2 regions of the Caballeronia sp. S22 genome follow, and region 1 is predicted to be linked to the other one. Evidence: predicted binding sites of a transcription regulator. Region 1 holds the regulator's gene; the other holds the start of a gene.

What was found. The regulator FliA, encoded in region 1, starts transcription of late flagellar genes. The targets are predictions, from matches to a motif close to CTAAAGTTTNNNNNNNNNNNGCCGNTA.
Region 2: the regulator FliA is predicted to act here: its motif matches at 7,609-7,635, upstream of ACEN42_RS14845 (flagellin).

Annotation. Positions count from the first base shown of each region.
Region 1 is NZ_OZ180035.1:211,282-227,224, reverse strand. It holds gene gcvP (aminomethyl-transferring glycine dehydrogenase) at 1-2,380, opposite strand, end outside; gene gcvH (glycine cleavage system protein GcvH) at 2,435-2,815, opposite strand; gene gcvT (glycine cleavage system aminomethyltransferase GcvT) at 2,878-4,002, opposite strand; glycine riboswitch at 4,120-4,249, opposite strand; glycine riboswitch at 4,259-4,362, opposite strand; gene ACEN42_RS01010 (hypothetical protein) at 4,445-4,837, opposite strand; gene ACEN42_RS01005 (hypothetical protein) at 4,840-5,625, opposite strand; gene ACEN42_RS01000 (oxidoreductase) at 5,811-6,857, opposite strand; gene ACEN42_RS00995 (UvrD-helicase domain-containing protein) at 7,004-9,091, shown strand; gene ACEN42_RS00990 (cytochrome c5 family protein) at 9,176-10,084, opposite strand; tRNA gene ACEN42_RS00985 (tRNA-Arg) at 10,388-10,463, shown strand; gene ACEN42_RS00980 (Rieske 2Fe-2S domain-containing protein) at 10,485-11,486, opposite strand; gene ACEN42_RS00975 (diguanylate cyclase) at 11,678-12,772, shown strand; gene ACEN42_RS00970 (RNA polymerase sigma factor FliA) at 12,774-13,508, opposite strand; gene ACEN42_RS00965 (MinD/ParA family protein) at 13,524-14,441, opposite strand; gene flhF (flagellar biosynthesis protein FlhF) at 14,434-15,943, opposite strand, start outside.
Region 2 is NZ_OZ180035.1:3,151,122-3,167,064, reverse strand. It holds gene ACEN42_RS14870 (tetratricopeptide repeat protein) at 1-1,022, shown strand, start outside; gene ACEN42_RS14865 (NeuD/PglB/VioB family sugar acetyltransferase) at 1,148-1,810, opposite strand; gene ACEN42_RS14860 (FkbM family methyltransferase) at 2,038-4,146, opposite strand; gene ACEN42_RS14855 (flagellar protein FliT) at 4,344-4,643, opposite strand; gene fliD (flagellar filament capping protein FliD) at 4,665-6,203, opposite strand; gene ACEN42_RS14845 (flagellin) at 6,399-7,511, opposite strand; gene ACEN42_RS14840 (aldo/keto reductase) at 7,755-8,705, shown strand; gene rpsU (30S ribosomal protein S21) at 9,054-9,266, shown strand; gene ACEN42_RS14830 (hypothetical protein) at 9,381-9,758, opposite strand; gene ACEN42_RS14825 (hypothetical protein) at 9,775-10,200, opposite strand; gene ACEN42_RS14820 (DNA-3-methyladenine glycosylase I) at 10,636-11,241, opposite strand; gene ACEN42_RS14815 (BadF/BadG/BcrA/BcrD ATPase family protein) at 11,355-12,272, shown strand; gene ACEN42_RS14810 (Cof-type HAD-IIB family hydrolase) at 12,306-13,145, shown strand; gene ACEN42_RS14805 (hypothetical protein) at 13,193-13,480, opposite strand; gene aqpZ (aquaporin Z) at 13,809-14,507, opposite strand; gene ACEN42_RS14795 (glycosyltransferase family 4 protein) at 14,780-15,844, opposite strand.

The sequences.
Region 1 (15,943 bases):
CGGTGAGACCTTGCGCGCCCATCATCGCGATGTACATCCACGAGATCGGCAGGATCGCGGCCGAGCCGTAAGGCGCCGACGATACCGCGCCGATGCCCGCGTCATCGCGCTTGTATCCGGTCGCTGCCTGATTCGGCAGGAACTTCGCCAGATGCGCGCCGACCGCGACCGGACCGACGCCCGGTCCGCCGCCGCCGTGCGGAATGCAGAACGTCTTGTGCAGGTTCAGGTGCGACACGTCGCCGCCGAACTGGCCCGGCGCGCACAGTCCGACCATCGCGTTCATGTTCGCGCCATCGACATACACCTGGCCGCCGTGCGAATGCACGATGTCGCAAATCTCGCGAACGTTGCGCTCGAACACGCCGTGCGTCGACGGATACGTGATCATGATCGCCGCGAGATTCGCGGAATGCTTCCCGGCCTTCGCCTTCAGATCTTCAATATCGACATTGCCGTTCGCATCGCACGCGACGACGACGACCTGCATGCCCGCCATCTGCGCCGACGCCGGATTCGTGCCGTGCGCGGACGCCGGAATCAGGCACACGTTGCGATGCCCTTCGCCGCGCGATTCGTGATACGCGTGGATGATGAGCAGGCCCGCGTATTCGCCTTGCGAGCCCGCGTTCGGCTGCAGCGAGACAGCCGCGTAACCCGTGCACGCGACGAGCATCTGTTCGAGCTGATCGATCATCGTGCGATAGCCGAGCGTCTGCTCCGCGGGCGCGAACGGGTGAATCTGCGCGAACTCGGGCCACGTGACGGGCAGCATTTCCGATGTCGCGTTGAGCTTCATCGTGCACGAGCCGAGCGGGATCATCGTGCGGTCGAGCGCGAGATCCTTGTCGGCAAGGCTGCGCAGATAGCGCAGCATTTCATGTTCGGAGTGATGGCGGTTGAAGACCGGATGCGTGAGGTAATCGCTCGTGCGATGCAGTTCGGCAGGCAGCGAATCGGTGGCGGCCTGATCGAGCGCGTCGATATCGAACGTTTCGGTCTTGCCCGCGACTTCGGCGAACAACGCGAAGAGCTTGAGCAGATCGTCGCGCGTGGTGGTTTCATCGACCGATACGCCGACTTGCGTCGCGCTCACGTGGCGCAGATTGACATGCGCGGCGTAAGCAGCCTGATGCAGCGCGGTCGTGCTCGCGCCGCTGTCGATCGTGATCGTGTCGAAGAACGTGTCGTTGGCGATCGTGTAGCCGAGCTTCTTCACGCCCGCCGCGAAGATGGACGCCACGCGGTTCACGCGCGACGCGATCGTCTTCAGGCCGCGCGGGCCGTGATAGACGGCATACATGCTGGCCATGATCGCGAGCAGCGCTTGCGCCGTGCAGACATTCGACGTCGCCTTCTCGCGGCGAATATGCTGTTCGCGCGTTTGCAGCGCGAGGCGCAGCGCGGAGTTGCCCTGCGCATCGACGGTCACGCCGACGAGACGCCCCGGCATCTGGCGCTTGAATTCGTCGCGCACGGCCATGTAAGCCGCGTGCGGGCCGCCGAAGCCGACCGGCACGCCGAAACGCTGCGTATTGCCGATCGCGACATCCGCGCCCCATTCGCCCGGCGGCGTGATGAGCGTCAGCGCGAGCAGATCCGCCGCCGCGACGACATGGCCGCCCGCAGCATGGATTGCTTCCGCGAGCGCGCGATAGTCGCGCACATCGCCATTCGCGCCGGGATATTGCAGCAGCACGCCGAACGCGTTCGCGCTCGCGGCATCCGCGGCCGGACCGACCTTCACTTCGATGCCCGCGGGCTTCGCGCGCGTCTGCACCACTTCGATGGTCTGCGGCAGCACGTCATCGGCGACGTAGAACACGTTCGATTTCGGCTTTCCGACGCGTTGCAGGAGCGTCATCGCTTCGGCTGCGGCGGTGGCTTCGTCGAGCAGCGAGGCGTTCGCCATCGCGAGGCCCGTCAGGTCCATCACCATCTGCTGGAAATTGAGCAGCGCTTCGAGACGGCCTTGCGAAATCTCCGGCTGATACGGCGTGTAAGCCGTGTACCACGCCGGATTTTCGAGCACGTTGCGCAGGATCACCGCCGGCGTGTGCGTGCCGTAGTAACCCTGTCCGATCCAGGTTCGAAACACCAGATTCTCGTCCGCCAGCTTGCGCAGCGACGCGAGCGCTTCCGCCTCGCTTTTCGGCTGCGTGAACGCGCCGAGCGGCAGCGTTTCCTTGCGGCGGATCGATTCAGGAATCACCGCGTCGATGAAGGCCGCGCGCGACGCGAAACCGAGCGCATCGAGCATTGCGCGCTGGTCCGCGTCATCGGGGCCGATGTGCCGCTCGGCGAATGCGTCGTGGCATTCGAGCGCGGCGAGTGACAGGGAGGTGCGGTTCATCAGGCGATCCGGGTGTTCGAGCTTCATGTTTTGTCCTGCGATTGCGGCTCTCCGTCGAGCCGCAATCGTCATTGAGATGAGTTATTCGCCAATCGACTTGCCGTAGCCTTCGGCGTCGAGCAGCTTGTCCAGACCGGCGTCGCCCGCCGGCTTGATCTTGAAGAGCCAGCTTTCGTACGGCGCGCCGTTCACCTGATCGGGCGCCGAGGTGAGCGCGTCGTTCGATTCGACGATCTCGCCCGAAACCGGCGCGTAAATGTCGGATGCCGCCTTCACCGATTCGATGACGGCGATCGCATCGCCCGCCGTAACGGTCTTGCCCGCCGCGGGCAGTTCGACGAACACGATGTCACCGAGCGCTTCCTGCGCGTGATCGGTGATGCCGATGGTCAGCGTGCCATCGGATTCGGTGCGGACCCATTCGTGCGATTCGGTGTATTTCAGATCGGCCGGGATGCTCATTGGATGCTCCTTGCGTGGTTCTTTCGTGAGTTTCTTGATCGGAGGGAACGGGCGCGACGGCGTTATGAAAGCTCGACCAACACTCGGCCGTTGCGCACGAACGGAAGTTTTACCACGCGCGCCGGAAGTTGCTTGTCGCGGATGACGACCTGCACCGTGTCCCCGACGGCAACGCCTGTCGGCACGCGCGCGAACGCGATGGATTCCTGCATCGACGGCGAAAAAGTGCCGCTCGTGATCTCGCCGTCGCCGTGTTGCGTGACGACTTTCTGATGCGCGCGTAGCACGCCGCCCGCCTTGCCGTTTTCCTTGATCAGCACGAGCCCGACGAAATTCGCCTTCGAGCCGTTCGCTTCGAGCGCGTTGCGGCCGACGAAATCGCGTTCCGTTTTCAGATCGACGGTCCACGCGAGGCCTGCGTCGAGCGGCGAGACGTTCTCGTCCATGTCCTGGCCGTACAGATTCATGCCGGCTTCGAGGCGCAGCGTGTCACGCGCGCCGAGGCCTGCGGGCTTCACGCCCGCGGCGGCGAGCGCGTTCCACAACGCCTCGACCTGCGTCGCCGGAACGACGATCTCGAAACCGTCCTCGCCGGTGTAGCCGGTGCGCGCGAGCATCAACTCGCCATATTGCGTCGACGGGAAAACGGCCGCGTTGAACGGCTTGATGTCCTGAGTTTGCGTGCGCGTGTCCGGCAGCACTTGCCAGGTCTTTTCGCGCGCGTTCGGGCCTTGCACGGCGATGATCGCGAGATCGCGGCGCGGTGTGATCGAAAGATTGAATTTGCCTTCGGCGTTCAACTGCCCGAACCAGGCGATGTCCTTCTCCGCCGTGCCGGCGTTCACGACGACGCGGAAATTCGTTTCGGAGAAGTAGTAGACGATCAGGTCATCGATCACGCCGCCGTTGCCGTTGAGCAGGCACGAGTAGAGCGCCTTGCCCGGCGTCGTGAGCTTGTCGACGTTATTGGCGATTGCGTGCTTGAAGAATTCGCGGACGGCGTCGCCCTCGAAATCGACGACGCGCATATGCGACACGTCGAACATGCCGGCGTCGGTGCGCACCGCGCGATGCTCGTCGATCTGCGAACCGTAGTTGACGGGCATGTCCCAGCCGCCGAAATCGACCATGCGCGCGTTGAGCGCGAGGTGGGCGGCGTGCAGGGGCGTGTGTTGAAGTTCGGTCATCGGGGCCTCGGTTCGCGAAACAAAAAAGGCCACGCAGCGCACATTTCGCCTGGCCGGATGCGCCTTCGTGCTGCCTGATGCAGCGCGCAAGGCGCATGCCGCGAAGCGGTTGCGATGCGTGACCCCTCTGTCCTCGGTACCTGAGAGATTGCGCGAACCATCAGCGTGACTGATGGTTCATCGCGCGCCCCTTCGGTGGGCAACTGGCTTCATGCTGAAGCCGCTGCCGCTCTCCAGAGTGCGAGGAAACGAATTCCTCGACGCAGTCGGTCCTTTTGCCTGAGAGTTTGCGGGTGTGCCCCTTCGGCGGCGCGGTCTTCGCTGCATGAACGAAACCACGCGCTCTCCCGACGCGTGCGGCAGAATTTACGCGACCGAATTGGGGTTGTCAAACGGATTCGGGCGCGTCTGATGGACGGTGGAGGCGTTGGCTGAACTGTGTTCAGACTGCCGCGGATGTGCCGTTAGTTTGTCGAGTCGCAAATTCATCCGCTCTCGGCAAGAACGCAATGCAATTGGCCACCAGATCTGTTGCATCGTGCTGACGAAACGATTCTGTGAGATGGTAATCAGCAAGCGTTCGCACCTTTTTGAGGTCTATCAGCACATATGCAAGCGCTTTGCCCTTTTTTCCTTCCGCAATGTACCGATCCGCCAGGCGCTGATGTTCTCCGGCTAAAAAGGGATTGGGTGGTAGGCACTTATCCGCAACCAGGAGTGCCTTGTGATATGCAGCGTAATAGGCGCGCGACGCCCCCGATCGCCACTCACACTCGCTGTCGCCCGCAGATAATTGCTGCGCCAAACCAATTAAATCTGCAACGTCAATGCTCATCGTTAAATTTCAATAGAGATACCGCGCGGCGTGAATGATCCAAGCGGGCGGCAAACAAAAGTGATCAACTCCGGATATGCTTCTTCGAATTGCTCGACGAGGCCTTCAGCGATTGCGAAGTTCACGCTGGCACACTGACTGGCCGACTCTTCAACGAACAGTTCGTATCTCATCGTGCATTCGAAATATCGAACAGGACGCGCCCGTCTGATTTCGCAACCTGTTGCGCGCACGATCGATGTCGCCGATTCCAATAGGGCTTGGCGAAGTTCAGCATGAACGCCGGCGGTTTGAAACAAAGTGATCGTGTCACTTAAATCGCGGAGGAAACCATCGTCTTGGCTGAGCAAAGACTCGGCATTCCGAACGCACATTACGTCCGCTGCTTCTTCAAAAAGAAGAACGCCATAAAGCGCACGGGCGGCGTTGATCGCCAATCTCGGATCACTGTGACTTAAAGCTGCAAATTGGCGAGCGTATTTCGCGCCAAGTTCAGGTTCCCCGAGGTCGCACATAAGCGTCGCCGCGTTACCCAGTATCGTCACGTCGCGGTTTGCCAGCGCGTTGGCTGCTTCGACGCAACGAATGCAGTCGCCACGATTTCCTTGCAAGAACGCGATGAACGAGAGTACAAGCCAGCACATTTCCGGCTGGCCCGCATTTTTCTGGAGGAGCGCTCGCGCTTCTCGTTCGATGCGCTTTATCCGGAGCTCGTTTCCACTTGCTGTGATCGTCATGTCGATCACTTCGCTGAGCCATTCCGAGGTAGCGGATTTTGGAAGATTCAATGACGCTTGCTCCAGACGTTAATGCGTGCGTGTCTGGATACTAGCAGCGTCATCGAGTTCATGGATTATCTTGTTAAAAATAAGAAATAAACCACTGTCAACGCGCATTGAAACATTGGAAACGGCAAATAATTTAAGCGGCGTCTCGGTGCCGCCACCAGTTCCACGCGTTGCTCGACGTCGGATTACTCTCCCCGTGCGAACGGCACACTCCGCCCTTCCCTATCACTCTGAATCGCCAGCTCAATAATCGTCATCGTATCGACCGCGTCCTGCGGCGAAACCGGAAAAGGCTTGCCGTCCTGAATCGACGCCGCCAGCGCGCGATAAAACTCGACATACGCGCCATCCTTCGTGGCGAATTCATGACGCAGATCGTGATCGCCATCGACTTCGCGCAGCACGCCCGGCGGATTCTTCGCAAACTCCGCATTGCCCGGCCGCATACCCGAACGCAACTGATCTTCCTGCGTGTCGAGCCCGTTCTTCACGTAACTGCCGCGCGTGCCGTGGATCGCGAAACGCGGCGGCTCCAGCGCCGCGAGCGCGCTCGCGTGCAGGATCACTTCCTTGTCCTCGTAACCGAGCACGAGATGCACGTAATCCGGCGCGTGCGCGTGATCGCGATGCGCCTTCACGAACGCCGTCACCGTCTGCGGCGCGCCGAAGAGCGTCAGCGCCTGATCGATCAGATGCGGACCCAGATCGAACAGCAGGCCGCCGCCGCGCTCCGCTTCCTCGCGCCAGCGCTGCGGCACTTTCGGACGAAAACGGTCGAAATGCGATTCGTAATGCGTGATGCGCCCGAGCCGCCCGCTTTCGACGAGCGCGCGCACCGTCATGAAATCGCCGTCCCAGCGGCGATTGTGGAACGGCGCGAACACGAGCCCTTTCTGCTGCGCGAGATCGGCGAGCGTGCGGGCATCGCGCGCGGAAAGCGTGACCGGCTTGTCGACGACCACATGCTTACCCGCCGACAACGCGCGATGCGCGAGATCGAAGTGTGTGTCGTTCGGCGTCGCGACGACGACGCATTCGAGGCCGTCGACGGCGAGCAGCGCATCGAAGTCCGCGACGATCTGCGCGTTCGGATAATCCGCGGCCGCGCGTTCGGCCTGGCTCGTCGCGATGGCCGTGACTTCCGCCCGTCCGCAGTGCTCGATGACGGGCGCGTGAAACGTCGCGCCGGCGAGGCCGTAGCCCATCACGCCGACTTTCAGTGCTGTGCTCATGCGGGCATCGTCCTGTCGTGAATTCGATCGGTTATTGTGGCACGAACAGGGGCCGGAACCGCGCCGCCGCTATCGTGTTAACATCGCGCTCTCCTCCGCGCGCAGGTTTTCAGCTAAGCGCGCCCGAACTCCAAAAGTCCAAAACGATGTCCGCTGGTCTGAACGCCGCGCAAAGCGAAGCCGTGCGCTATCTCGATGGTCCCTGTCTCGTGCTCGCCGGCGCGGGCAGCGGCAAGACGCGCGTGATCACGCAGAAGATCGCGCATCTGATCGAAGGACGCGGCTTCGAGCCGAAGCACATCGCCGCGCTCACTTTCACGAACAAGGCCGCGCTCGAAATGCGCGAGCGCACCGCGAAGCTGCTCGAAGGCAAGACGCTCACCACGCCCGGCAAGGAAGGCCGCAAGATTCCCGTCAATCAATTGACGATCTGCACCTTCCACTCGCTCGGCGTGCAGATCATGCGGCAGGAAGCGGAACATGTCGGACTGAAACCGCAGTTCTCGATCATGGATTCGGACGACTGCTTCGGCATGGTGCAGGAACAACTCGGCACGACCGACAAGGGCCTGATTCGCAAGATCCAGTCGATCATCTCGCTATGGAAGAACGCGATGGTCTCGCCGGATCAGGCGTCCGTGCTCGCGAATAACGAGGACGAGCATCAGGCGGCGATCGTCTTTCGCAGCTACGCGGCGACGCTGCACGCGTATCAGGCGCTTGATTTCGACGATCTGATCCTGCGTCCCGCGCAGCTTTTCGCCGAGAACGAGCAGGTGCGCGACAAGTGGCAGAACCGCCTGCGTTATCTGCTGATCGACGAATATCAGGACACCAACGCCTGTCAATACGAATTGCTGAAGCAGCTCGCCGGCCCGCGTGCGGCGTTCACGGCTGTCGGCGACGACGATCAGGCCATCTACGGCTGGCGCGGCGCGACGCTCGAAAACCTCGCGCAGCTCGGCAAGGATTTCCCGAAGCTGCACGTCGTCAAGCTGGAGCAGAACTATCGCTCGACGGTGCGCATTTTGACGGCGGCGAACAACGTCATCGCGAACAATCCGAAGCTGTTCGAGAAGAAGCTGTGGTCCGAGCACGGCATGGGCGACACGATCACCGTCACCGGCTGCAACGACGAAGAGCACGAGGCCGAGTCCGTGGTGTTCCGGCTGTCGGCGCACAAGTTCGAGCGGCGCACGCAGTTTCGCGATTACGCCATTCTTTATCGCGGCAACTTTCAGGCGCGCATCTTCGAGCAGGTGCTGCGCCGCGAGCGCATTCCTTATGTGCTGTCGGGCGGGCAGTCGTTCTTCGACAAGGCGGAGATCAAGGATCTCATCGCGTATCTGCGTCTGATCGCCAATCCCGACGACGATCCCGCGTTCATCCGCGCGATCACGACTCCGCGGCGCGGCGTCGGCAATACCACGCTCGAAGCGCTCGGCGCGTTCGCGGGCGCCGCGAAGGTGTCGCTGTTCGAGGCGGTGTTCATGGGCGGCATCGAGGCGCGTCTGTCGGCGCGGCAGGTCGAGCCGCTGCGCACGTTCTGCGAATGGATTCGCCGGCTGTCGGACCGTGCGGCGCGCGATCCGGCGACCGAAGTGCTCGACGACATGATGGAAGCCATCCACTACGAGTCGTATCTCTACGATGCCTACGACGAACGGCAGGCGCAATCGAAGTGGCAGAACGTGCTCGAGTTTCTCGAATGGTTGAAGCGCAAGGGCACGAAGCCGGAAGCCGCGCCGGGCGCGGAGCAGACCGGCTACGACACCGCCGACGGTTTCGCCGATGAAGGTAAGAACCTGCTCGGCCTGATCCAGACCGTCGCGCTGATGTCGATGCTCGAAGGCAAGGAAGAAGATCCGGATGCGGTGCGGCTCTCGACGGTGCATGCGTCGAAGGGACTGGAGTATCCGCACGTGTTTCTGGTGGGCGTAGAAGAAGGGATCATGCCGCATCGCGGCAGCTCGGACGATGACGCGCCCGTCGACGATTCGCGTATCGAGGAAGAGCGCCGGCTGATGTACGTCGCGATCACGCGGGCGCAGCGCAGTCTGCATCTGAACTGGTGCAAGAAGAGAAAGCGCGCGCGGGAGACGGTGGTGTGCGAGCCGTCGCGCTTCATCCCCGAGATGCTGCTCGACGACGCACCGCCGCCGACGGCCGAGGAGAAGCCGTTGTCGCCAAAAGATCGGATGGCGATGCTCAAGGCGATGTTGCAGAAGACCTGACGCTTTCGCTTTCTTCGCGCTTCAAAATGAAAAACCCTGCGCCGCTTGAACCGACGCAGGGTTTTCTCATTGCACGCGCGATCGTTACTTCGCCGCGTTCACCATGTAATCGACGGCGGCCTTCACGTCCGCATCCGGTGCGTTCGATCCGCCCTTCGGCGGCATCGCGCCTTTGCCGTGCAATGCGTAGTTGTAGACGGTGTCCATCGGCTCTTTCAGGCGCGGCGCCCATGCGGCCTTGTCGCCGAACTTCGGCGCGTTGAGCACGCCAGCCGCGTGACATGCCTGGCAGACTTGCTCATAGAGCGCCTTGCCGGCTTGAGCCGCATCGGCGCTTTGGCCACCCGCTGCCGGTGCTGCAGCCTGCGGCACCGATGCCAGTGCTGCGACGGCTGCCGCCGCCTGCGCGTTCTCATTCGCGCTCGCGCCTGCCGGAGCCGCTGCGCCCGATGCCGCTGCCGCCCCCGATGCGCCCGCGCTCGCCGCCGCGCCCGATGCGGGTTGCGCCGGTTCCGCCAGCTTGCCGCCGCTGCCGTTGGCCATATAGACGACCGCGCGCGCGATTTCGAAGTCGCTGTAATCGTCGGGGCTGGTGCCGCCGCGTGCGGGCATCGCGCCCTTGCCATTGAGCGCGTTGTGCAGGAGCGTGTCGTAGCCTTCACCGATACGCGGCGCCCACGCGCCGGCATCACCGAACTTGGGTGCGCCAGCGGTGCCCGCTGCGTGACAGGCGGAGCACACGGCCTTGAAGACTTCCTCGCCGGACTTGTAGACGCGCGGCGCGTTGGCGTCGCGGATATCGACTTGCGCGGCGGGCGCGATGCGCTCGTTCACCGACTGCTCGATGTCCGTGCCCGCGCCGGTACGCGTCGAGTTGTTCACATAAACCGCGAGCAGGATGATGATGGCGACCGGGATGCCGAATCCCGCGATGATCGCGGCGATGAGTTGGCCGGGCGTCTTGATCGGGGCTCCGTGGGGTGCTTCGCTCATGCTTGTCTCGTCTCCCGTTTTTTGGTGTGAGTCGGTTCAGTGACAGCGTGACAGCTACCGCATTGCGCTTGGGCGCGCCTGGGGAAAGGCACGGTCGATTATAGACGGAACGCTTAACTGTCGGCGCGAGGTGGCTGTGGCGGCAGTGCGGGCGTTTACCCGAATCGTGTGATGCTTCGCGCGATGCGTCCAACCCCGTGCGATGGACGAAGTCACGGAAAACAGGTATTCTCTCGGATTCGTTGGGCCTTGCAGCAGCCGTTTGTCTTTTGGCGCTTCCCTCACGCAAGGCCTCTCCCCGATGCGCCCGTAGCTCAATGGATAGAGTACTGCCCTCCGAAGGCAGGGGTTGCTGGTTCGATCCCAGCCGGGCGCGCCAATCCTTCTCCGCGACGCGCGATCATTCGGCTTCCGCGAGAATCGTCCCCCAGCCGAACCCCATCCCCGCCAGCCATCTCCGGTAAGCCACCGCCATCCGATCACACCGCTGATGCAACTCCGCATCGAGATCGAGCGGCAGACGCCGAGGCCATTGCGACTCGACGATCGGCGTGTCCTGCATCAGTATTTCCATATTGAAGTCGTAAAGCGCCTGATCGGAATGCGTCGCGTCGTCCTCATGAATCGACACGAGCCACGCGCGCGTTTCCGTCTGCGTCACCGGCGACGCCGCCAGCATGATATGCAGCGCACCCTGTCCGCCTGACGCCATCTTCGTGAGACTCGCGATCAACGGACGCTTCGCGCGATACACATAATCGATCATCGCGCCGCCGCCCTGTCCAGGAATCCCCGCGGGTTGCCAGTACCGACACTGCCGCGCCTCCAGTCCGCCATCGGAAGTCTGCACGACTTCATAATCCGGCACTTCCGTGTGCGCGTCCTCGCCCAGAATCCCCACATGCACGAACGAAAAGTGCGCCATATCGAGAAAATTTTCGACGACGCGCGGCGCCGATGACCTCACCGTCTGCGGCGCGAGATTGATGCGCCGGCCACCGGGAATCGCGGCTTCGGGAAAGAAATCGAGCGCGTAGGCCGGCTCGCCGAAGCACATCCACACGACGCCGTACTTCTCCTCGCTGACGAACGTCGTCGCGCAGGCACGCTTCGGAGGACGCAAAGATGGATTCGATGGAATCCGCAAGCACTGCCCTTCGATGTCGTAACGCCAGCCGTGATACGGGCACACGATCTGATCGCGCATCACGTGCCCGAGCGACAACTGCGCGCCGCGATGCGGACAGTAATCGCGCCACACATGCGCCGCGCCGATACTGTCGCGCCACACGACGATGCGCTCATCGGCGACGACAAAGCCGCGCGCGCCGCCTTCGGGAACGTCTTCGCTATTGCAGACCGGCAGCCATTCGCCGACCAGAGAAATGGATTCGTCGCGCATCACGGTGAATCGGAAATAGAAGTGCGAAAGCCGTTATTACACGAAACACAGCGTCTTCGCAAAACGTTGCAAAATAGCGGATCGCTCGCTCGGCGCAATTCGATACCACGCCATAAAGCCGATGCCACGCGACGGGGCCGCAGTACACGACAGCAAGATAAAAGAAAGAAATCACCATCCAGGGGTTCAGTATGGAGCAGGCGCATCAACCGGCACGCCGGCCTTATGCCTTCGCATGGTCCGAGCACCGGAATCCCGAGCGCGAGCAGGCCACGCTGCGGGTCTGGATGGGGGCGGCGGTTCTTCTGGCCTACGGCATCTTCGCGTGGCTCCGCCCTTCCTACGATGCACTGGCGGTCGCGCGTCTCATCGCGCTCTACGTGTCTTACGGTGCGGCCACGCTGCTGATCGTCAGCCGCATGAGCACGCCGTCGGAGAAGCGTCTCACGGTCACGACCATCGCCGATCAAACGCTGCTCGGGCTCGCGCTTGCAGCGGGCGGCGCGATCGCGCTGCCGCTCATCTGGGTGATGTTCTGGTTTCTGATCGGCTCGGGATGCCGTTACGGCAAGCGCACGCTCGCGGTGTCGTGCGCGACGGCGCTTATCGTCGTGATGGCGCTCGGCGTCTGGCAGCCGTGGTGGCGCGCCAATCTTCCCGCCGCGATCGGGCTCGGTTTGAGCGTGCTGGGCGCATCGGTGTATTTGAGCGTACTCGTCGATCGCCTCGGCAATGCGAATCGCGATCTCGCGCGTCAGGCATCGACCGATCCGCTCACGGGCCTGTCCAACCGATACGCGCTCGAACGGATCGTCGATCGTGCGATGACCGCGCGCGAAACCGATGGCGACGATGCCACCGCGCTCCTTCTCATCGATCTCGACGGCTTCAAGGAAGTGAACGATACCTACGGTCACGCCGTCGGCGACATGCTGCTGCAAGCCTTCGCGCAATCGCTCGCGAAGCGCATGCGCAAGTCGGACACCATCGCGCGTCTGGGCGGCGACGAGTTCGTCGTGCTCGCACATCAGGTGCGCGACCGCGCGGCGGTGCTATCGGTGGCCGACAGCATTCACTCGATTCTCGACGCGATGACATCGGTGCAGGAGCGGCCGGTGTCGGTATCGGCGAGCATCGGCGCGTGTCTGCTTTCGAGCGCGACGAGCGCGCAGCAATCCGGCATCACCGCCGTGCTGCGCGCCGCCGATCGTGCGATGTATCGCGCGAAAAGTCTCGGCGAAGGGAAAACGGTCTTCGCCGAAACGCGCGACTTCGAAACGAACTGAATCAGGCCTCGACGCTCGTCCACGCCTGCTCGCGCAGCTTCGTGCGCAGACGTGCGACCGCCTGGCTGTGCAGCTGGCACACGCGCGATTCGCTCACTTCCATCACCGCGCCGATTTCGCGCAGGTTCAGGCCGCGTTCGTAGTAAAGGCTCATGAGCAGCTTCTCGCGCTCGGGCAGCTTGTCGATCGCTTCGATCAGCGCGCCGCGCAGGCTGTCGTCGAGCAGCGCCGAAAGCGGGTCCGAGCGATCGACACAATAACGGTCGAGGAACGGCTCGTCGTCAGCGGAGCGGTCGAAGTCTTCGTAGTAGATCAGCTGGCTGCCGTGCAGATCCTGGAGCATCGACTGATATTCATCGAGCGGCATCTTCATGTGCTCGGCGATCTCCGTCTCGCTCGCGGAGCGGCCGAGGTTCTGCTCGACCTTATGCACCGCCGATTCCACTTCGCGCGACGTCTTGCGCATGCTGCGCGGCAGCCAGTCGTTGGCGCGCAGCTCGTCGAGCATCGCGCCGCGAATGCGCTGGCTCGCGTAGGTTTCGAATTGCGCGCCTTGATCTTCCTTGTAGCGGCTCGCCGCGTCCAGCAGACCGATCATGCCGGCCTGGATGAGATCGTCGAGATCGACGCTCGCCGGCATCTTGGCGACGAGCTGAAGCCCCAGCCGACGAACGAGCGGCGCATATTTCGTCAGGACGTCCGACTGTGAGAGTTTGCCTTGGGCGTTATACATCATGGTCACCTATCTTGATCACATCGACGCCGTGCTGCTCATTGCAAAGTCGTGAAGCGCGGCCACACGATGCGCCGCCTCCCGCCCGCCCTGTTCAGAGTCGCCAACCGGAATTCGCGCGTCTGGCTGGCCGTTCGCCGCGCGCATGTACGGCGCGGGGCGCATCGGCCAGTGGAGGAGCTCCGCCGCGATCGCGCGGTAGTCGCGTGCCGCGGCCGTGGCCGGGAACGCTTCGACTGCGCAGCGTGAGAGTTCCTTTGCCCGAGCGACGCGCGCATCCTCGGACACATACCCTGCCTGCACGAGCGACACGGCCAGATACCGGCTCGCGACGCCCGACAGGTTGTCGAACGCGACCGCCGCGTCAGCCGGGTTCTGCACGTGATTGATGAGCACGCGGAACTGGCCGATCGCATGGGCGTAGTGCAGGCGCTTCATGCACGCATACGCCTCGGTGATCGCCGACGCGGCTACCCGCGTCACGATGAGAAAGTCATGCGCCTGAGCCGCGAGCGTCGACAGCGCGCCGTGACGGTCCAGCTGCGCATCGATCAAAACGATGTCGGCCGGACCATCGAGCAATGCGCGGCACTGCGCGGCGTCGTGGCTGATGCGCTCGTCGCGCGGCGCGGCGATCTGCGAGAAGCCGAACGGCGTGCGCTCGACGACATCGGCGAGCGCGCGGCGGCCGGACATCACCGCGGCGAGCGTGCCTGCATCGGACAAACCCAGCATGCGGCTCACCGATCCCGCGTCCTGATGCTCGTCGATCACGAGCACATCCTTGCCGTGCACGGACAGCGCCGCGCCGAGATTCACCACCGCCGACGTGCACCCGATGCCCGCCGGCCCGCCCGCAACCGCCACCACGCGCGAACCGGCACGCGTGAGCAGCCGTCGCAGACCTTCCGCCTGGTCGAGCACGAACTTATCCAAAGTGCACCCCATGCAGTTCGGTCGTGGCGCGCGCGGACAATGCGGAGAGCAGCGCCGGCACTTCTTCGTCCTGCGGAACGAACGGCGAGCCGTCGCGGGGAATGCAGAATGCGCTCTTGATGAGAAAACGCTTGGTCGCGACGTACAGGTTCTCCGGCACCTTCTGGCCGGTCGACACGTAATGCACCGGCAGCTTGTAGCGGATGACCGTATCGAGCACGCCGCCGAGATTCGTCGCCTCGTCGAGCTTGGTCAGGATGCAGCCCGCGAGCGGCGGCTGATCCGCCGCGCTCTTGTATGCCTGCACGACTTCGTTGAGCGTGTCGCCGTGGCTCGTCGCGTTGAGCAGCAGGATGCGCTGCACCGGATGACCCGCGCCGCACAGCATCGCGATCTGGTCGGAGACCATGCGGTCGCGCTGGCTCATGCCGATCGTGTCGATCAGCACGATATGTTTGTTGCGCAGCTCGGAAAGCGCGAGCTGCAGGTCCGCGGCGTCCTTCACCGCGTGAACCGACACGCCGAGAATCTTGCCGAAGATGCGCAGTTGCTCGTGCGCGCCGATCCGGTAGCTGTCGGTCGTGAGCAGCGCGACCTTGCTTGCGCCGAAGCGCATCACGCAGCGCGCCGCGAGCTTCGCGGTGGTCGTCGTCTTGCCGACGCCCGTCGGGCCCATCAGCGCGAACACGCCGCCGCGTTCCATCAGCGCATCTTCGCTATCCATCACCGGGATGTTCGATTCGAGCACTTCCTGCACCCATTCGAGCGCGCCTTCCACGCTTTCCATCTCCGGCATGTTGTCCACCATCATGCGGACGAGTTGCGCGGAGAAACCGGCGGCGAAGAGACGCTTGGTCAGCGCGCCGCCCGTCGGGTTGCGGCGCTGGCGCTCGCCCCAGAGCAGACCGGAGAAGTGCTCTTCCATCATCGAGCGCATCGACGAAAGCTCGTTCATCACCGTTTCGTTGACGACCTGCTCCATGCGTGCGCGGATCGCTTCCGTCACGACCGCCGCCGCGTTCGCCGGCAGACCTTCGAAGGCGCCTTCCTGCGCAGCCGGCGCGGTGCTCGCCGCCGGTGCTTCGGCGTGCGGCGCGCTCGCGTTGATCTTCTGCGCGGCGCGGCGTGCGGCGACCTGCGCGGCTTCGCGTGCCCAGTCGGGCGTTTCGACCTTCGATTGAACGCGCGCCTGAGCGATGGCCTCCGCGCGGTTCGCTTGCGCATGCGCTTGCTGGCGAATCGCGTACTTGCCTGCTTCCGGCGTTCTGTCGGCGCGCGTCTCTTGCGCGGCGACAGGAACCGGCACGCCCATACCGCGAGCGATCGCGGCGGACGCCGTCAGCGGTCGGTTCGACGGCATCGTCGCCTGCTGCGCGATGCGCTTCGCATGCTCGATCAGCCACGGGTTCGAGTCGGCCATCGTGCGCGGCGCTTCTTCGTCGGAAGCGGCTTCGTGTTCGTGCGCGAAATCGTCTTCATCGTCGGCGTCGGTGTTTGCGCCG
Region 2 (15,943 bases), 290 kb from region 1:
ACAACCACACGGTCGAGGACGCGACGACCCAGCGGTTCCGCGCCTGTACTTCGCACTGGCGTCAGGTTTCAAGAATGTCCGACGAGCAGCTCGCGCGCACGATTCAAACCGACGGCATCGACATTCTCGTCGATCTGTCGGGCCATACCGGTCGCAACCGGCTGCTGTCCTTCGTCCGCAAACCCGCACCGATTCAGGCCAGCTGGATTGGTTATCCGGCAACGACAGGGCTGTCGACGGTCGACTATTACCTCGCCGATCGCTTTTTCGCGCCGCTTGAACTGGTGTCTGGTCAACTCACCGAAAAGATCGTGCATCTGCCTGCGATCGGACCGTTCATCCCCGCGGAGAACAGCCCGCCAGTCAACCTCTTGCCGGCACTCCACAATGGATATGTCACCTTCGGCAGCTTCAACCGCATTAACAAGCTTCGCCCGGACGTGATCGCGCTTTGGGCGAAAGTGATGCATGCGGTGCCGAATTCCAGGATGCTCATCGGCGCAATGCGCAGAGAGGGTGACCAGTCCGACGAAGCGAGGGTGACCAAATGGTTCGCCGACGCGGGCATATCGCAATATCGGCTTGCGTTCCGGCAGCGATCGAGCGTCTCCGTGTATTTGCAGCAGCACCATCAGGTCGACATGTGCCTCGATGCATTTCCGTATTCGGCTTCGACCACCACGCTCAACGCGCTGTGGATGGGCGTGCCGACCTTGACGATGGTCGGCGACTCGCTCGTCAGCCGCGCCTCGACCGCATGGACGGCGCATGTCGGGCTCGATCGCTTCGTCGCGCGAGATCAGGACGATTTTGTTCGATTGGCCGTATCGACCGTGGGCGAGCTTGCCACGCTCAACGAAATCAGGCTGGGCCTGCGCGATCGCTGCCGTCAGTCGGCCGTGTTCCAGCCGGATGTGGTTGCCGAAGGCGTCTCTCGTGCATTCAGAACGATGTGGCAACGATGGTGTGACGGACTGCCCGCTGCGCATATCGACGCAACCGGAAGTCCGATCGACGGTTGAGCGATTGCACGAGCTTGTCGATTTAGTTTCGAATGGCCGCGGGAGACGGGAAGTCGCCGCGGCTTTCGTCATTGAGGCGACCCAGGCGAGTCTTCATGCTCGGCGCCATTCGTGCCGGCCGCTGCTCAAGCCTTCTTTCGCACGAGCGGGCGAGCCGGATTTCCGACGACCGTGATGCCCGGCGGAACGTCTTTCGTGACGACGGCGCCCATGCCGACGGTCGCCCCTTTTCCGATGCGCAGCGGCTTGTCGGGCGAGCCCTGCCTCAGAACGGCTCCGGTGCCGATATAGACGTCGTCCTCGATGACGACGCGCCCGTTACACGATACCCGTGGCGCGAACGTGACGAAGTCGCCGACGATGCAGTCGTGCGCCACGTAGCTATAGGTGTTGCACTGGAAGTGGCGACCGATCCTCGCATTCGATCTGCACATGGAAAAGTCGCAGAACACGGCGCCTTCACCCACCTGCACGTCATCCTGACAGACGTACGTCGATGCAGCCAGCGTCCCGAATACCAGTTCCTCGCGCTCACAGCGTTCCACGATGGATCGGCGCGCCGGTGACGAGCCGAGCGACACGATTACCTCACGGTCTCTATGCCGGGACGAGATGAGATCAGTGAACGAGATCACGACTACACCGTTCTTTTCCGTGCCGATTTCGCATGCCGTGTCAGACACGAAGACGATATCCGGCGGGACGTCCGAAAGGCTGGCGCGAGTTCTTGCCAGAGGCAGAAGCTCCCGGCCGGAACCTCCGCAACCATAGATTGCGATGCGCTCCATTGTTCACTCCAGATCGAGGGAGAAATTCAGATAACCCATGGCGTGTGAGCCGACTTTGTCGAGGGGTCATTGATTGTAGGCGATCCCGCGACGAGCAGGTTTTGCAGCGCTGCCGTCGGGCAAGGAGGAAAGGGCGGCGAGTAAACGGAAAACGGGCGCGGATTTCACATCCGCGCCCGTCTGCTCCGCCCGATCGACCGGCGCCGCTACCGGCGCGCGTCAACGATTCAAGCCAGGGCTTCCGCTTCGGCGATCGTCAATTTCTCAGGCAAGGCTGCATCGAAGAATCGCAGATCGACGGCCATTAGATCCATCTCGTAGTAGAAGAAGATGTATCCCTGATCGACGAGATCGCTCGCGAGCGCGGCATGTTCTTCCTGCGACAGGTTCACGACCTCGATATTGATGACTTTCGGACGATATGCCGTGAAATCGAATTGCCGGAATACCCGGTAATCGAACCCTTCCGTATCGATCTGCAAAACGTCGATGTGCGACACCGCGTTGCGATCGAGGACAGCGCGCAACGGCAATCCCTCGACCATCTGAACTTCGACGTAGTCCTCAAAATCCTTCAGTTTCGTGTCGCTGAAGGTCGACATTCCGCCGAGCCAATGCGGCAGATTATGTTTGCGGATGGTCTCCTGTGTAACCCGGTACAAGGGGAAACTGCCAGCTTGTTCCGCGATCGCCACGTTCTCGAAGATCAGTCCGTTGGTCCCGGCGTAGTTCGCCTTGAGTTGGACCATCATGTCGGGGAGCGGTTCGATGAGGATGCCCTTCCAGCCAAATTGCTTCACGTAAGGATGAATCGGGTCATAGCTCTTGCCATCCATTGCGCCAACTTGAATGAAATCGACCTTCTGGGTGCGCTCGCTGAGGATCTGGAAAATATCGCCGGGCGTGTTCCAGGATAGCCAGCCTTGCCGCTCCATCACGGAACGCTTGTAGTCGTGATAGCGACCTTTCGAGTGCTTGACCGTCGTCACGACCCAGGTCAGCGCATCATCCGAGTGGCTGATATCGAACAGCTTCTTTCCGCCTTGCCACGACCCGGCGGGTGCATTGGCCAGCACTTCGTCGAATGCAACCGAGAGACCGATCTGATCCAGAAACCACAATCGATTGTGCTGCGCCAGATTGTGGTGGATCAAAGCGGCAGCCAGGCCGATATAGCGGCGACCAATTTCCGTCGGGGCGAGATAGACGAAGCCGCCGGGCACTTTCTCCCAGAACGGCGCAAACGGCAGGTCGGTGGTGATCACATCGGCATGCAGATCGTGCTCGGCAATCCACTTCCGCCAGCTTTTGCGGAACAGGCAATCGGCGTCGACGACCATCACCGGCGCGTTGAGCATCTCGAGCAATTGCGACGCGACCACGAAGCGGCGCGACGCGAAATAGACGTTCGCTCCTTCCTTTACCCAGGTCGGTTCCTCGAACGTCGCGGTGATCGTCAATTCCGGGAAGCGCTCGTACAGTTGCGTCACATAAGCGCGAACACTCGGATTCGGGGCGTAGAGATGCAGGTGAACGCACAGTTCATCTGCATTGGTTTCGCGCAACGAACCGATCAGCGCGAGCGCGTGCGCGAAGAAGTAATTTTCATCGCACGCGATCAGAACGGTCGGGCGGCTTCGCACACCGGCCTCAGGCCGGATGAGCCAATTCAATGAAGGCAACGGAGCGTGCGCGGCGACCGGCGCGGTGAGAATCGAGAAATCGACGGGATCGGTCGGACGCTCGCCCAGCTTGTAGGCGCAAGCCATGCCCATCAGCGAAACCGTCGGATTGCGCGCCTGCACGTTTGCCGCGAAGAGTCGTTCGAGGAACGGCAGCGCTGCTTCGTAGTCGCCGGCGATCGTCGAGACCATCGACATCATCATTTGCAGCGTCGCTGATTTCTCGACCAGCATGGGCACCTGGTTCAGCAGCGCGATCATCGCTTCGATTTCGCCGAGCCGATACAGCAACTGAGCGGCGATCACGACATATTGCTCGGTCGGATCGAGGCTCAGCACGCGATCGACACCGGTCTTGACGGCATCGACGAGCGGACGCTGCAATGGCGTTTGCAGTCCGTCGCGGGAAGCGTCGAACGCCAGGTTCGCTTGCGAGATCAGCAGCAGCATCAGTTTGAGCGCTGCGTCCTTGTTTGCCGGCAGCCCGGAGTGCACGGGCATCAGATGTTCGGCGAGCGCGGCGGTATCGCACGAATTCAGCGCCGTCTGGACGAGTTCCCGCGGCAGGTTGCCGATCGCCGGAAAGGAGAATTCCCGGGTGAAGACATCCCGGTAATACTGATGCATTTTTTCGGCTGCTTCGTATTGCGACATCTGCGTCCCTCGACCGTTTCGCTAGTTGGCGGTCGCCCGAAAACGGGTAACCTGTGTAGCAAAATTCTAGCGAGGGTCTTGCGTGGACAAAGCGTCGAACTGGAGGGCAAACACGAGCCAATTCACGAGACGAGTGTGACTAGCAGCGGGGCGCGATCACAGTGCCCAGTTCGACCTCGCACCGCGCCCAGTGACGTTCAGAACCGCGCAGCCTGGTGATATCGGCCAGCGGCATTTGCCTTGTCCATCGCGAGGCGATAGCCGGTCGAGAGCAGCACGTTCGCCTCTTGCACTTGCGACATCATCGACTCGATGCTCGCCTGAATCTTGCGGATGATGACGAGCGCGTCGGCGGACTGCTCCGCTCCGATCTGCATGACGAGCGGCGTGCGCGCCTGCGTGAGTTCGGCCGCTTTCACCCAGTCCTCCGCGGCGACAGCGGCTTCGATGGCCTCGGTCAGTGTCCAGGCGTGCTGGATCAATTCGTACTGGTTCATGTTCGACTCCGGTATTCGCGCTTACTTCGCGTTCGTGGCCATTGCGCCCGCGCTGTTGGTGCCGCCGAACAGCTGCGTCAGGTAGCTCGACTGAGTCTGCATCTGCGACATCAGCGTGTTGAGCGCCGTGAACTGCGTGTTGTATTGAGTGGTCAACTGCTGCGTGTACGAGGTGAGCTGCGTCTGCTGATCCGAGATGCTCTTCAGATCGGCGTTCAGGGCCGTCGTGCGGGTGTCGATGAGGCCGCCCGTCGCGAGATAACTCGTCAGGCTCGTGTTCAGTTGCGCCGCGACGCCGTTGCTCGAATTGAACAGCTGGGCTACCGTGCTGGTGCTATTGGTGAGGGCGTCGGTCAGCGCGTCTTCATCGGTTTTCAGCGTGCCGTCCGGCTGCAACGTGATGCCGATGGACGCGAGGTTCACCTGATTGGTCCCACTGCCGATGCCCTTGCTGATCGTGCTCGAAATCGTGTTCTTGATCGCGTTCATCATCGAGTCGCCGAGCAGCGCGCCTTGCGAGCTGGCCGTCGAGTCGTACGACGTGAGCGACGCCGCCGTCGTGATGAAGTTGTTGTACGCCGTAACGAATGCGTCGATCGTCGTCTTCTGACCGCTGATGTCCTGACCGATCGTCAGATTCTGCGTGGTGCCAACCGAGTCCGACGTGAGCGACATGTTGAGGCCGGTGATCGCGCCCTTGATCGAATTCGACGCGCTCGTGATCGCCGTGCCCGCGACCGTCAGATGCGCGTCCACGCCCGAGGTCGTCTGCTTCCAGCCATTCGTGCCGTCGATGGTCGTGTGCTCGGGCACGGTGATCGTGCTGTTCGGATCGTTCGGGGCGGGATCGGTCGTCGTGGTCGACGAGGTGACCGCGAGCTTGTTGATCGGCGAATTGGTGGAGCTGGCGTCCGGCGTGACGCCGATGTTGATGGCGTTGGCGAGTCCCGTCGACGAGGAGCGCAGCACGAGGTGCGCGCCGTCCGTGCCGTTGACGATGGTTGCCGTGACGCCCGGATTGTCGGACGCCGAATTGATCGCGTTAGCGATGCCCGAGAGCGTGTTGTTGCTGCTGTCGAGCGTGATCGTGCTTTGCTTGTTGCCGACCTTGATGGTCATCGTGCCGGAGCCGAGATTGTCCGTCGTCGAGAAGACGCCGGACGTCAGCGACTGCGCCGACGCGATGTTCGTCACGTTGACCGCATAGCTCCCTGCTACCGCGCCGGTGGTGGTGGATGCCGTGAGACCCTTGCCGTCCGAAGTCGCGGTGAACGACGACATGGACGTGCCGTCGGCCAGCTTCGAGAGCGAGCTTTGCAGCAGCGAGAGCACAGACTTGAGCGAACCGACCGCGGTGAGCTGCGTGTTGTCGGCTGTCTGCTTGTTGGTGAGCGCGGCGGTCTGTCCGGCGACCTTCGCATTGACGAGCGCCGAAACGAGCGAGTTCACGTCCATCGTCGAATTCGTCGAACCGCTGATGATCGACTGCGCAGCCTGTTGTACGGCGCTGTTCGGATCGACAGTGGTGCCCGATGTGGAGGTCGTGGCTACGGTGGTCATGTGTACTCCGTTCGTTGCGTGTGGCGTTTGTCTGAATGTGGGCGAAAAACGCTGGGTTTTCCGCAAACGCGAACCGGGAGACGAGCTCCCGGTGCGCTGACTTGCTGCTTCGTTGCTTCTGTGTTGCGATGTTTCGTCATGAACGGCGCGCGTTTCAAGTAATTCGCGCGCCGCTTACTGCATCTGCGATGTTGCTTAGCCGAGGAGCTTCAGCACTTGCTGCGGCATCGAGTTGGCTTGCGCCAGAACCGAGATACCGGCTTGCTCGAGCACTTGCGCCTTGCTCAGGTTCGCGGTTTCTTGCGCGAAGTTCGCGTCCATGATCTGCGACTGAGCCGACGACAGGTTGGTCGCCTGAGCCGACTGAGCCGACGCGACCGACGAGAAGCGGTTCTGCGTGGCGCCCAGGCTTGCCTGGAGCGTGTTGATCGTCGCGAGAGCGTTGTCGACCGAGTAGATCGCGGATGCTGCGCCACCGCTTGCCGAAACGTCGATGCTGTTGATGTTCGGAACCGATGCGGCCGTCTTCAGGGACGCCACTTCCGTGACCTGCGTACCCGAGGTCGGAGCCCCGCCGCTGAATGCTGCGCCGTTGAGCGTGAAGTTGCCGCCCGACGTGGAGCTGAACAAGTTCGAGCCCGTGAATGCATTGCCGGCGTTGTCCTCGTAGGTGAAGCCGCCGCTGCCGTCGGCCTTCACGGTCACCGAAGTGATCGTGCCGCCGGTGGTGTACGCACCGTTGGTGCCCAGCGACAGGCCGTCGATCGTACCCAGCGTGGTGCCCTTGGACGGCGTGCCGAGTGCCGTAGCCGACACGTTCGCGCTCGACAGGTCAACCGAAATGCTCTGGCCGACGTTCGCGCCAACCTGGAACGACAGGCTGCCTGCCGAGCCATCGAGAAGGCTCTTGCCGTTGAACGTCGTTTGCGACGAAACACGGTTGATTTCGCTGATACGCTGCGTCACTTCCTGTTGCAGTGCAGCTTGGTCGGACGTCGAGAGCGAGCCGCTCGAAGCCTGAACAGCCAGCTGACGAATACGCTGCAGGTTGTCGGCGATTTGCGACAGACCGCTGTTTGCGGTTTGAACGAGCGACACGCCGTCGTTGGCGTTCGACACGCCCTGGTTCAGGCCGTTGATCTGCGCCGTCATGCGGGTGGCGATCGCGAGGCCGGCTGCGTCATCCGCGCCGCTGTTGATGCGCTTGCCCGACGACAGGCGGGTGATGGCCGACGACAGCGCGCTTTGCGTGCCGTTGAGGTTCTGCTGGGCAACCAGCGAATTGATATTGCTATTGATACCGATCATTTTTGCTCTCCTGGGAGACTTTGTCTGGCTTTGGCTTTGGCACCGAGTGTTGCCTGGCGGTCCTGCGCTCGGTGATAGCCGGCCGCCTACTTGTGGTTATCGGGCCCCACGAAAAAAACTTAAGCCCTTCGCAAACGATTTGTGTAATGAATGCAGTCGTAAGCCTGCGAACGCTCGCCCAGCAAGGCGCCGGTTTCGCGCGTATGCTTTTCGGTCCGTTCTTTTCGCGCATTCGGAGCACACATGCAGACACGCAGCATCGGCACATCGGACCTGAAGATCGCGCCGCTCGTCTTCGGCGGCAACGTATTCGGCTGGACTGCCGACGAGCGCACGTCGTTCTCGATCCTCGACGCGTTCGTCGACCACGGCCTGAATTTCATCGACACCGCGGACGTCTATTCCGCCTGGGTCGAGGGGCATCAGGGCGGCGAATCGGAGACGATCATCGGCAAGTGGTTCAAGGAAAGCGGCAAGCGGCATCGGGTCGTGCTCGCGACAAAAGTCGGCAAGCTCGGCACGCGCGCCGGGCTGATGGCGGCGAACATCGCGGCGGCCGTCGACGATTCGCTGCGGCGTCTCAAGACCGATTACATCGACGTCTACTTCTCGCATTACGACGACGAGAACACGCCGCTCGATCAGACGCTCGACGCGTATCAGAAGCTCATCAAGGCGGGGAAGGTGAGGGTGATCGGCGCGTCGAACTACACGGGCGAGCGGCTCGATACGGCGCTTGCAGTCGCGAAGGAGTCGGGACTGCCGGCGTATCAGATCCTTCAGCCCGAATACAACCTCTACGATCGCGAAGGCTACGAAACCGGTCTGGAGCCGGTGGCGGAACAGCACAAGATCGCGGTCGTGCCGTACTACGGGCTCGCGAGCGGTTTCCTGTCGGGCAAGTACCGGTCGAAGGAAGACACGCGGCACAAGGCGCGCGGCTCGCGCGTCGAAAAATATCTGAACGCGCGCGGTTTCAGGATTCTCGATGCGCTCGACGAAGTCGCGAAGCGCAACGACACGACGCCCGCGACCGTCGCGCTCGCATGGATGATCGCGCGTCCGAGCGTGACGGCGCCGATCGCCAGCGCCACGTCGGTCGGGCAACTCGAAAGCCTCGCCGCCGCGACGCGTCTGCAACTCGCCGCCGACGACATCCAGCTCCTCGACGAAGCCAGCGCGTGGCAGAAATAAATCTGTTGCATCAATGGGTTGGATGGATCGGGGGGAGTTGGCAGTGGTGCGGTGTTCTGGTAACATCGCGCCCGAATCGAGAAATGTGCCCGATTTCCTGCCTTCGCCGCTGAGAATGACAACGTCAACAAGCAGCGGCGAACGGCTCCGAAACGCGCGTTCGTGTGGTTCCTTCGAAAGCGCATGCCGCTTTGGCGGCTGAATCCCAACGATCTCTTTTCCGGCCTCCGTGGCCGCTTTGCTCGTGTCCGCCGCGCTATTTCATGTCCGGCGGACGATCGGAGTGCCGGGGCGCGGCAGCTCTATCGTCGCGCGCTTGAAAATACGTTTAGCAAACTCAGGATTTACATGACCACTATCGTCCTCAAAGAAAACGAGCCGTTCGATGTCGCGATTCGGCGTTTCCGCCGCACCATCGAGCGCAATGGCCTCATCGCCGAACTGCGCGAGCGCCAGTCGTACGAAAAGCCGACCACCGAGCGCAAGCGCAAGAAGGCCGCCGCTGTCGCGCGTCTGCGCAAGCGCCTGCGCAGCCAGATGCTGCCGAAGAAGATGCACTAAGCGTCTCTGGCCGGCGAGAATTTTCGGATTCTCGTCCGCATGGCAAAACGGCGGTGCGACCCAAATGGGCGCACCGCCGTTTTGTTTGTGCTTCGAACTACGATATTGCGCGTGTCACACGAACGCGTGACGCTTTCCGAGCGCCGCGAGCAGCTCCGGCCACTCGTCGATATCGGCGTAATCGTGTACTTCCTCAAGCTCGATCAGCAGATCGATGATGTTCGGATCGTAGGCATTCACGTTCGATGCGTAGAGCGCGCGCAACAGCCGTCCGTCCCGCGCATGCCGATAGTACGAAATGCCGACGCCTTCCAGCTCGGGCTCGTACAGCTCGTCGCGCACCAGCGATCCGATCGCGCACTTGCGGCCTTCCGGACTGCGGAGCCGGCACGAACCGTTGTCGTCTTCGGACACCGCGCGCTGCGTCAGCAAGTGCTCGCTGACGCGCTCGTAAATCTCCTTCGGGCTCAACATCGTAATGGGGCTCAACATCACAGCACCTGCAATATCACGCAGCCGTTTTGAGAAGTTCGGCGGACAGCCCGAACTGACGCGCGATCGACGTCAGACGCTCGCGCCACTCCCACTTGCCGAAGACGTCGTGCACGTTCTGCAGACAGGAGAGCAATTCGACGGTATTGGGATCGAACACGTTGATGCGCGCACGGAGCAGCGCGCGCCTGAGCGCCGCGACGCCGACATCCATGTACGCCGGCACCTGCTCGGGCGGCTTCGCGATATAGCGAATGGGCACGCCTTCCATCGCGGTGATGTAGTCGCGCGGCTTGATGAAGCTGCCGACAGGACAGCCGCCGCAGTATCCGCGATACGCGCCGCCGCCCTGCGGCAGCAAAGCCGCTTGCCCTTGCACAAAAAGATGCTGTACCGCGCCGTTGAAAATCTCCTGATGGGTCAGGAAGTTCAAGCTTTTCATGATCATCTCCCCTGCGCCCCTGCGCAGCGGCCGTGCGTTTGAGTTTTCGAGAAGCTGCACCTGCTTACCGGAGCGGCGGCGTCGTTGCGAATGTGGCAACCTGAATGAACGCTTCGCCGCTCGGACACTGCATCGAGCACGGCGGTTTCCCGGACTGGCTCGCGTCGGATTTCTACACTCAGTGAACGATCCGTACACCGTCAGTTATAACGGTTCGGTCCGGTAAAAAGGTGCGCCAGCGCACGCGAGGACGCCATTTTTACACGGCTCGTACGTTCGTGCAGTGCGGAAAACCCGGCAAAAAGCCTTGCAATTCGGGGCATTGCGCGTGCTTCACTGCAAAAAAATCGGCTTCTATAGGTGTTTACGCCAAGAGACGTATTTTGTACTCAGACGTGTTGCCAAAAAGCAAAAATTTCCCGCATACGAATATCTTCAGCGTGTGGATTTGGCGGCCGTCTTCCTTTTTGTCTTAGGTTTTTCTCGCGATATGCAACCGACGGCGTGATCGTTGACCAAACCGGTGGCCTGCATGAAGGCGTAGCAAATGGTCGTGCCGATGAACTTGCAGCCGTACTTCTTGAGCGCCTTGCTCAAGGCGTCGGATTCGGGCGTGGATGCCGGCGTGGGGTTCGCGGCATCGCGCGGCGTGTCGATGGTCTTGCCATCGACGAAAGACCAGACGAAGTCCGCGAACGAGCCGTGTTCCTGCTGGATCTGCTGCACGGCACGCGCATTGAGCACCGCCGATTCGATCTTCGCCCGGTTACGTACGACGCGCGCGTCCAGCACGATCCGCTCGATGTCCTTCTCGGTGAAGCGCGCCACCTTGTCGATGTCGAAGCCCGCGAAAAGCGTCCGATAACCCTCGCGCTTGTTGAGGATCGTCGACCAGGAGAGGCCGGCTTGCGCGCCTTCCAGAATCAGCATTTCGAACAGATGCTGGTCGTCGCGCGAAGGCACGCCCCATTCGTCGTCGTGGTACTGGATCATCGCGTCGGTCGTGGCCCAGGCGCAGCGGGTGTGATCGGTGTCTGCCATTGCGAGTCCTCGTCGTTTTTTGGATCGCGTCAGCATAGCCGAACGTCCGCGACGCGCCACCTCTGCCATTCGGCCAATTGGCGCGCGCCGTGGCCACCGGTAAGCTTGCGCCCATGACTACATCCTCGACATCGGAATTCAACGGCTTCCTGCTCGGCATCGACGGCGGCGGAAGCGGCACCCGCGTCGTCCTCGCGGACGCGCACGGCACCGAGCTCGCACGCGCGAATGGCGGACCGTCGGGACTCGGGCTCGGCGTCGAACGTGCGTGGCAGTCCATCGGCGATGCGTGCCGGCAAGCGTTCGACGCAGCCGCGCTGCCCTTCGACTGGCGCAACTGCGTGCTCGGCTGCGGACTGGCGGGCGTGAACAACGCGGACTGGCTCGCGGCCTTCCACGCCTGCGCGCCGGACGTGCGCGCGTTGCGCGTGGAAAGCGACGCCTACACGACCGTGCTCGGCGCGCATGGCGGCGAATCCGGCGTGATCGTCGCGCTCGGCACGGGCAGCATCGCGGCGTCGCTGGACGAGGCAGGCGTTTGCCGCATCGCGGGCGGTTACGGCTTCCCGAGCGGCGACGAAGCCAGCGGCGCATGGCTCGGCCTGCGCGCGGTCGTTCATCTTCAACGCGTGCTCGACGGCCGCGCGACCGAAGACGCATGGTCGCGTGCGCTGCTCGCGCGCACCGGTGCGACGGATCGCGACAGCCTCGTCGTGTGGCTTTGCGCCGCGAACCAGACCGGTTACGCGACGCTTGCGCCGACCGTGTTCGAGTTCCACGATCATCCGGTCGCGGCGCGGCTGCTCAAGCGCGCGGCGCTCGAAATCGAGCGTCTGGTCGCGGCGCTCGATGCGGCGGGCGCGCTGCCCGTCGCGCTGTGCGGCGGACTTGCCGAGCCTTACGAGCCGTTCGTGCCGGACGTGTTGCGGGAACGGGTGCGGGCGCCGCGTGCGGATTCGGCAGCGGGCGCACTCGAACTGGCGCGGCGCGCGGCGTCCGCATTCGGGGCTGCCGGCAGCCCGGCGCGATAAAATAACGAGCTTTGCGGCACCACAAAGGCAGTCATGTACTCGGTCATCGCTACTGATCTCGACGGTACGCTTCTGAACAGCGACCACCAGCTGGACCCCTTCACCGCCGAAACCGTGCGCACGCTAGCGGCGCGCGGCGTGCCCATCATCATTGCGACGGGCCGGCATTACCGTGACGTCGCCGGCATTCGCGATCTGCTCGGCGTCGACGCATATCTGATCACGTCAAACGGCGCGCGCGTGCATGCGCCCGGCGACGAGCGCATCTATTCGCGCGACCTCGATCCCGCCGCCGTACGCCGTCTCGTGCAGCCGGAACTCGCGGGCGCGCACGGCCGCGTGATCGTCAATCTGTTCGCCGACGACGCCTGGCTCATCGACCGCCACGCGCCCGAACTGCTGGTTTTCCACCAGGATTCGGGCTTCAAGTACGAGGTGATGGATTTGCGCGAGCATGACGGCGTGAACATCGCGAAAGTGCTGTATATCGGTGAGCCGGCGGATCTGAAGGAAACCGCCGCGAACCTCGAACGTGAATTCGGCGATTCGCTCTACGTCACGTATTCGCTGCCGGATTGCCTGGAAGTGATGACGTCCGACGTATCAAAAGGGCGGGCGCTGCGTTTCGTGCTGGAGCGGCTCGATGTCGATACCGCGCAGTGCGTCGCGTTCGGCGACAACATGAACGATATCGATCTGCTCGAAACCGCCGGGCATCCGTTCATGATGAACAACGCCAATCCGGACCTCATCAAGCGTCTGCCAGACGTGCCGCGCGTCGGGAACAACTTCGAAGCGGGCGTTGCGCATCAGTTGCGCAAGCTGTTCGGCATTCGCGACGAACTGGCGTCGCCGGGACAGACGCCCGACTGAGCGTCGATCGCGATGGGCCGCCGGATTTGCCGGCAGCCCGTTTTCGCTTATCCGCGATGGCCCCAGTTGTTGCCGTAGCCGCCGTGGTTCCAGCCCGCGCGGTTATAGCGGCCGTAATCGTGGCCGTAGCCACCGTGCCAGCGCGGTTCTTCATGGCGATAGTACGGCGCGCGATACACAGGCGCCGCAGGACGCACGTACACCGGAGCCGGCGCCACATAAGCCGGCGCGCCGAGCGATACGCCGATGTGCAGATCGCTGTGAGCCTGAGCCGCTCCGACAGCACCGATTGCAAGGCCGGTCGCGACGAGCATTTGGGTGACGATGCGCTTCATTGTCTTTCTCCTTTAAGGCGACGTGTGTCGCATGAGTTCAATGTAAGCGTCCGCCGTCTTACATGCTTCGAGGACTTGTTACGGTGTGCAAGGGCGACGTAAGGACTTCGGAAAGGGAAGCTGGGCGTGTGACATCGCTGGAAGCCTTGTCGGACGGCCTTTTCGCGTCTTGCTCTGTATGCAGGAAACTGGGTTCGCAACAATTCATAAGCATGCTGCGTAATTCGGCATTACATTTGTCGCGCGCTTTTAATCATTCGAATGCGCGGCGTAGCGTGAAAACAAAAACGGGCGCATGTAGCGCCCGTCTTTTATTTGCCGCCGACGATTACTTCTGGCGCGTCAGAGCCGGATACAGCAGGCCCGCGAGAATCGCACCGACGATCGGCGCGATCCAGAACATCCACAGTTGATCGAGCGCCCAGCCGCCGACGAAGAACGCCTGGCTCGACGAGCGCGCCGGATTCACCGACGTATTGGTGACCGGAATCGAGATCAGGTGGATGAGCGTCAGGCACAGGCCGATCGCGAGCGGCGCGAAGCCTTTCGGCGCACGGTCGTCGGTGGCGCCCAGGATCACGAACAGGAAGAAGAACGTCATCGCGACTTCGCAGACCAGCGCCGCCACCATCGAGAAATGACCCGGCGAGTGCTCGCCGAAGCCGTTCGCAGCGAACCCGCTCGACGTGAAGTCGAAGCTCGGGTTGCCCGTCGCGATCAGGTAGATGACCCATGCGCCGAGCGTCGCGCCGATAACCTGCGCGACGATGTACGGCACGAGATCGCGCACCGGGAAGCGGCCAGCCGTCGCGAGACCGATGCTCACAGCCGGATTCAGGTGGCAACCGGAAACGTGTCCGATGGCATAGGCCATCGTCAGCACCGTGAGACCGAACGCCAGCGCAACGCCAGCGAAGCCGATGCCGAGTTGAGGAAAGGCCGCGGCGAGCACGGCGCTTCCGCAGCCGCCCAGCACGAGCCAGAAAGTACCGAAAACTTCAGCGCCGAGACGCTTCGACAAATGCATGATCCTGCCTTAGTGAAAAATTGAAAAGCCATTGATTTAAAACAAGAACGCGTGATGCGCTCGCGGAGCGGAGTTTAAGCGCGGAGTCTTCGGCGAACTGTCAAAAATGGTGGATCGGCTCTCAATTCACGGGCATCGAAACGAAACTTCGGATTGTTCCTTATAGGGTGGGCAAAAAAGTGCGGAGCGCCCGAACGGCGCGCGCAAAAAAATACCGCCCGGCAAGCGGGCGGTATTCGATGCGACTTGAAATCAGGCGAGCGGTATGACGATTAACCCACCGCAACCTGACGCAGCACCGGGCGCTTCGCGGCCTGGAGCATCGCGGTGTAGCTCTCGACGTAGTTCTGCGCCATCGTGTGCGCGCTGAAGCGGCGTTCGAACTGCGCGCGAATTTCCGTACGCGAGAGTTCATCGAGTCGTTGCAGCGCGCCGACCGCGCCCTGCACGTCCTCGCAGATGAAGCCCGTCACGCCGTGATCGATCACTTCCGGCACCGAACCGCGATTGAACGCGATCACCGGCGTGCCGCAGGCCATCGCTTCGATCATCACCAGGCCGAAGGGCTCGTTCCAGTCGATCGGAAAAAGCAGTGCCTTCGCGCCCGACAGGAATTCCGGCTTTTGCGCCTCGTTGATCTCGCCGATGAACTCGACATGCGCCTGCGACAGCAGCGGCTCGATCGTCGACTTGAAGTATTCCTGGTCGACCTTGTCCACCTTGGCGGCGATCTTCAGCGGCAGACCGCTTTGAGCCGCGATCTTGATGGCGAGATCGGCGCGCTTTTCCGGGCAAATGCGGCCCAGGAACGCGAGATATTCCGGCTTCTTGTGCGGCTGCGGCGTCAGCAGTTCGTTCGGCAGACCGTGATAAACGGTGTTCAGCCAGTTCGCCTGCGGTAGCGGGCTACGCTGATTGTCCGAGATCGAAATGACGTTCGCCTTCGTGAACGTGTTGAAGATCGGCTGCAGTTCCGGCAAATCGAGACGGCCGTGCAGCGTCGTCACGAAGGGCGTATCCATCTGCGTGAACAACGGAAACGGCATGTAGTCGAGGTGGAAGTGCAGCACGTCGAACTCGTGCGCGCGCTGGCGGACGGTTTCGAGCAGCAGCATGTGCGGCGCGAGCGCATCGCGCACGGTCGGGTCGAGACGCAACGCACGCGGCCACACCGCGTCGAGCGTCGCCTTGGTTTGCGAATCGCCGCTTGCGAACAAGGTTACATCGTGGCCGAGCTCGACGAGCGCATCGGTCAGATAAGACACGACGCGTTCAGTGCCGCCGTAAAACTTCGGAGGAACTGCTTCGTGCAACGGTGCAATTTGTGCGATTCGCATAACGTGACTCTCCATGTAGGTGAGGCATTGCAGTCACGCTCCGGTCGAGCGCTCAACACATGCCATTCGGGCGGGCCGCGTGTGGTGTAGACGCCGCCC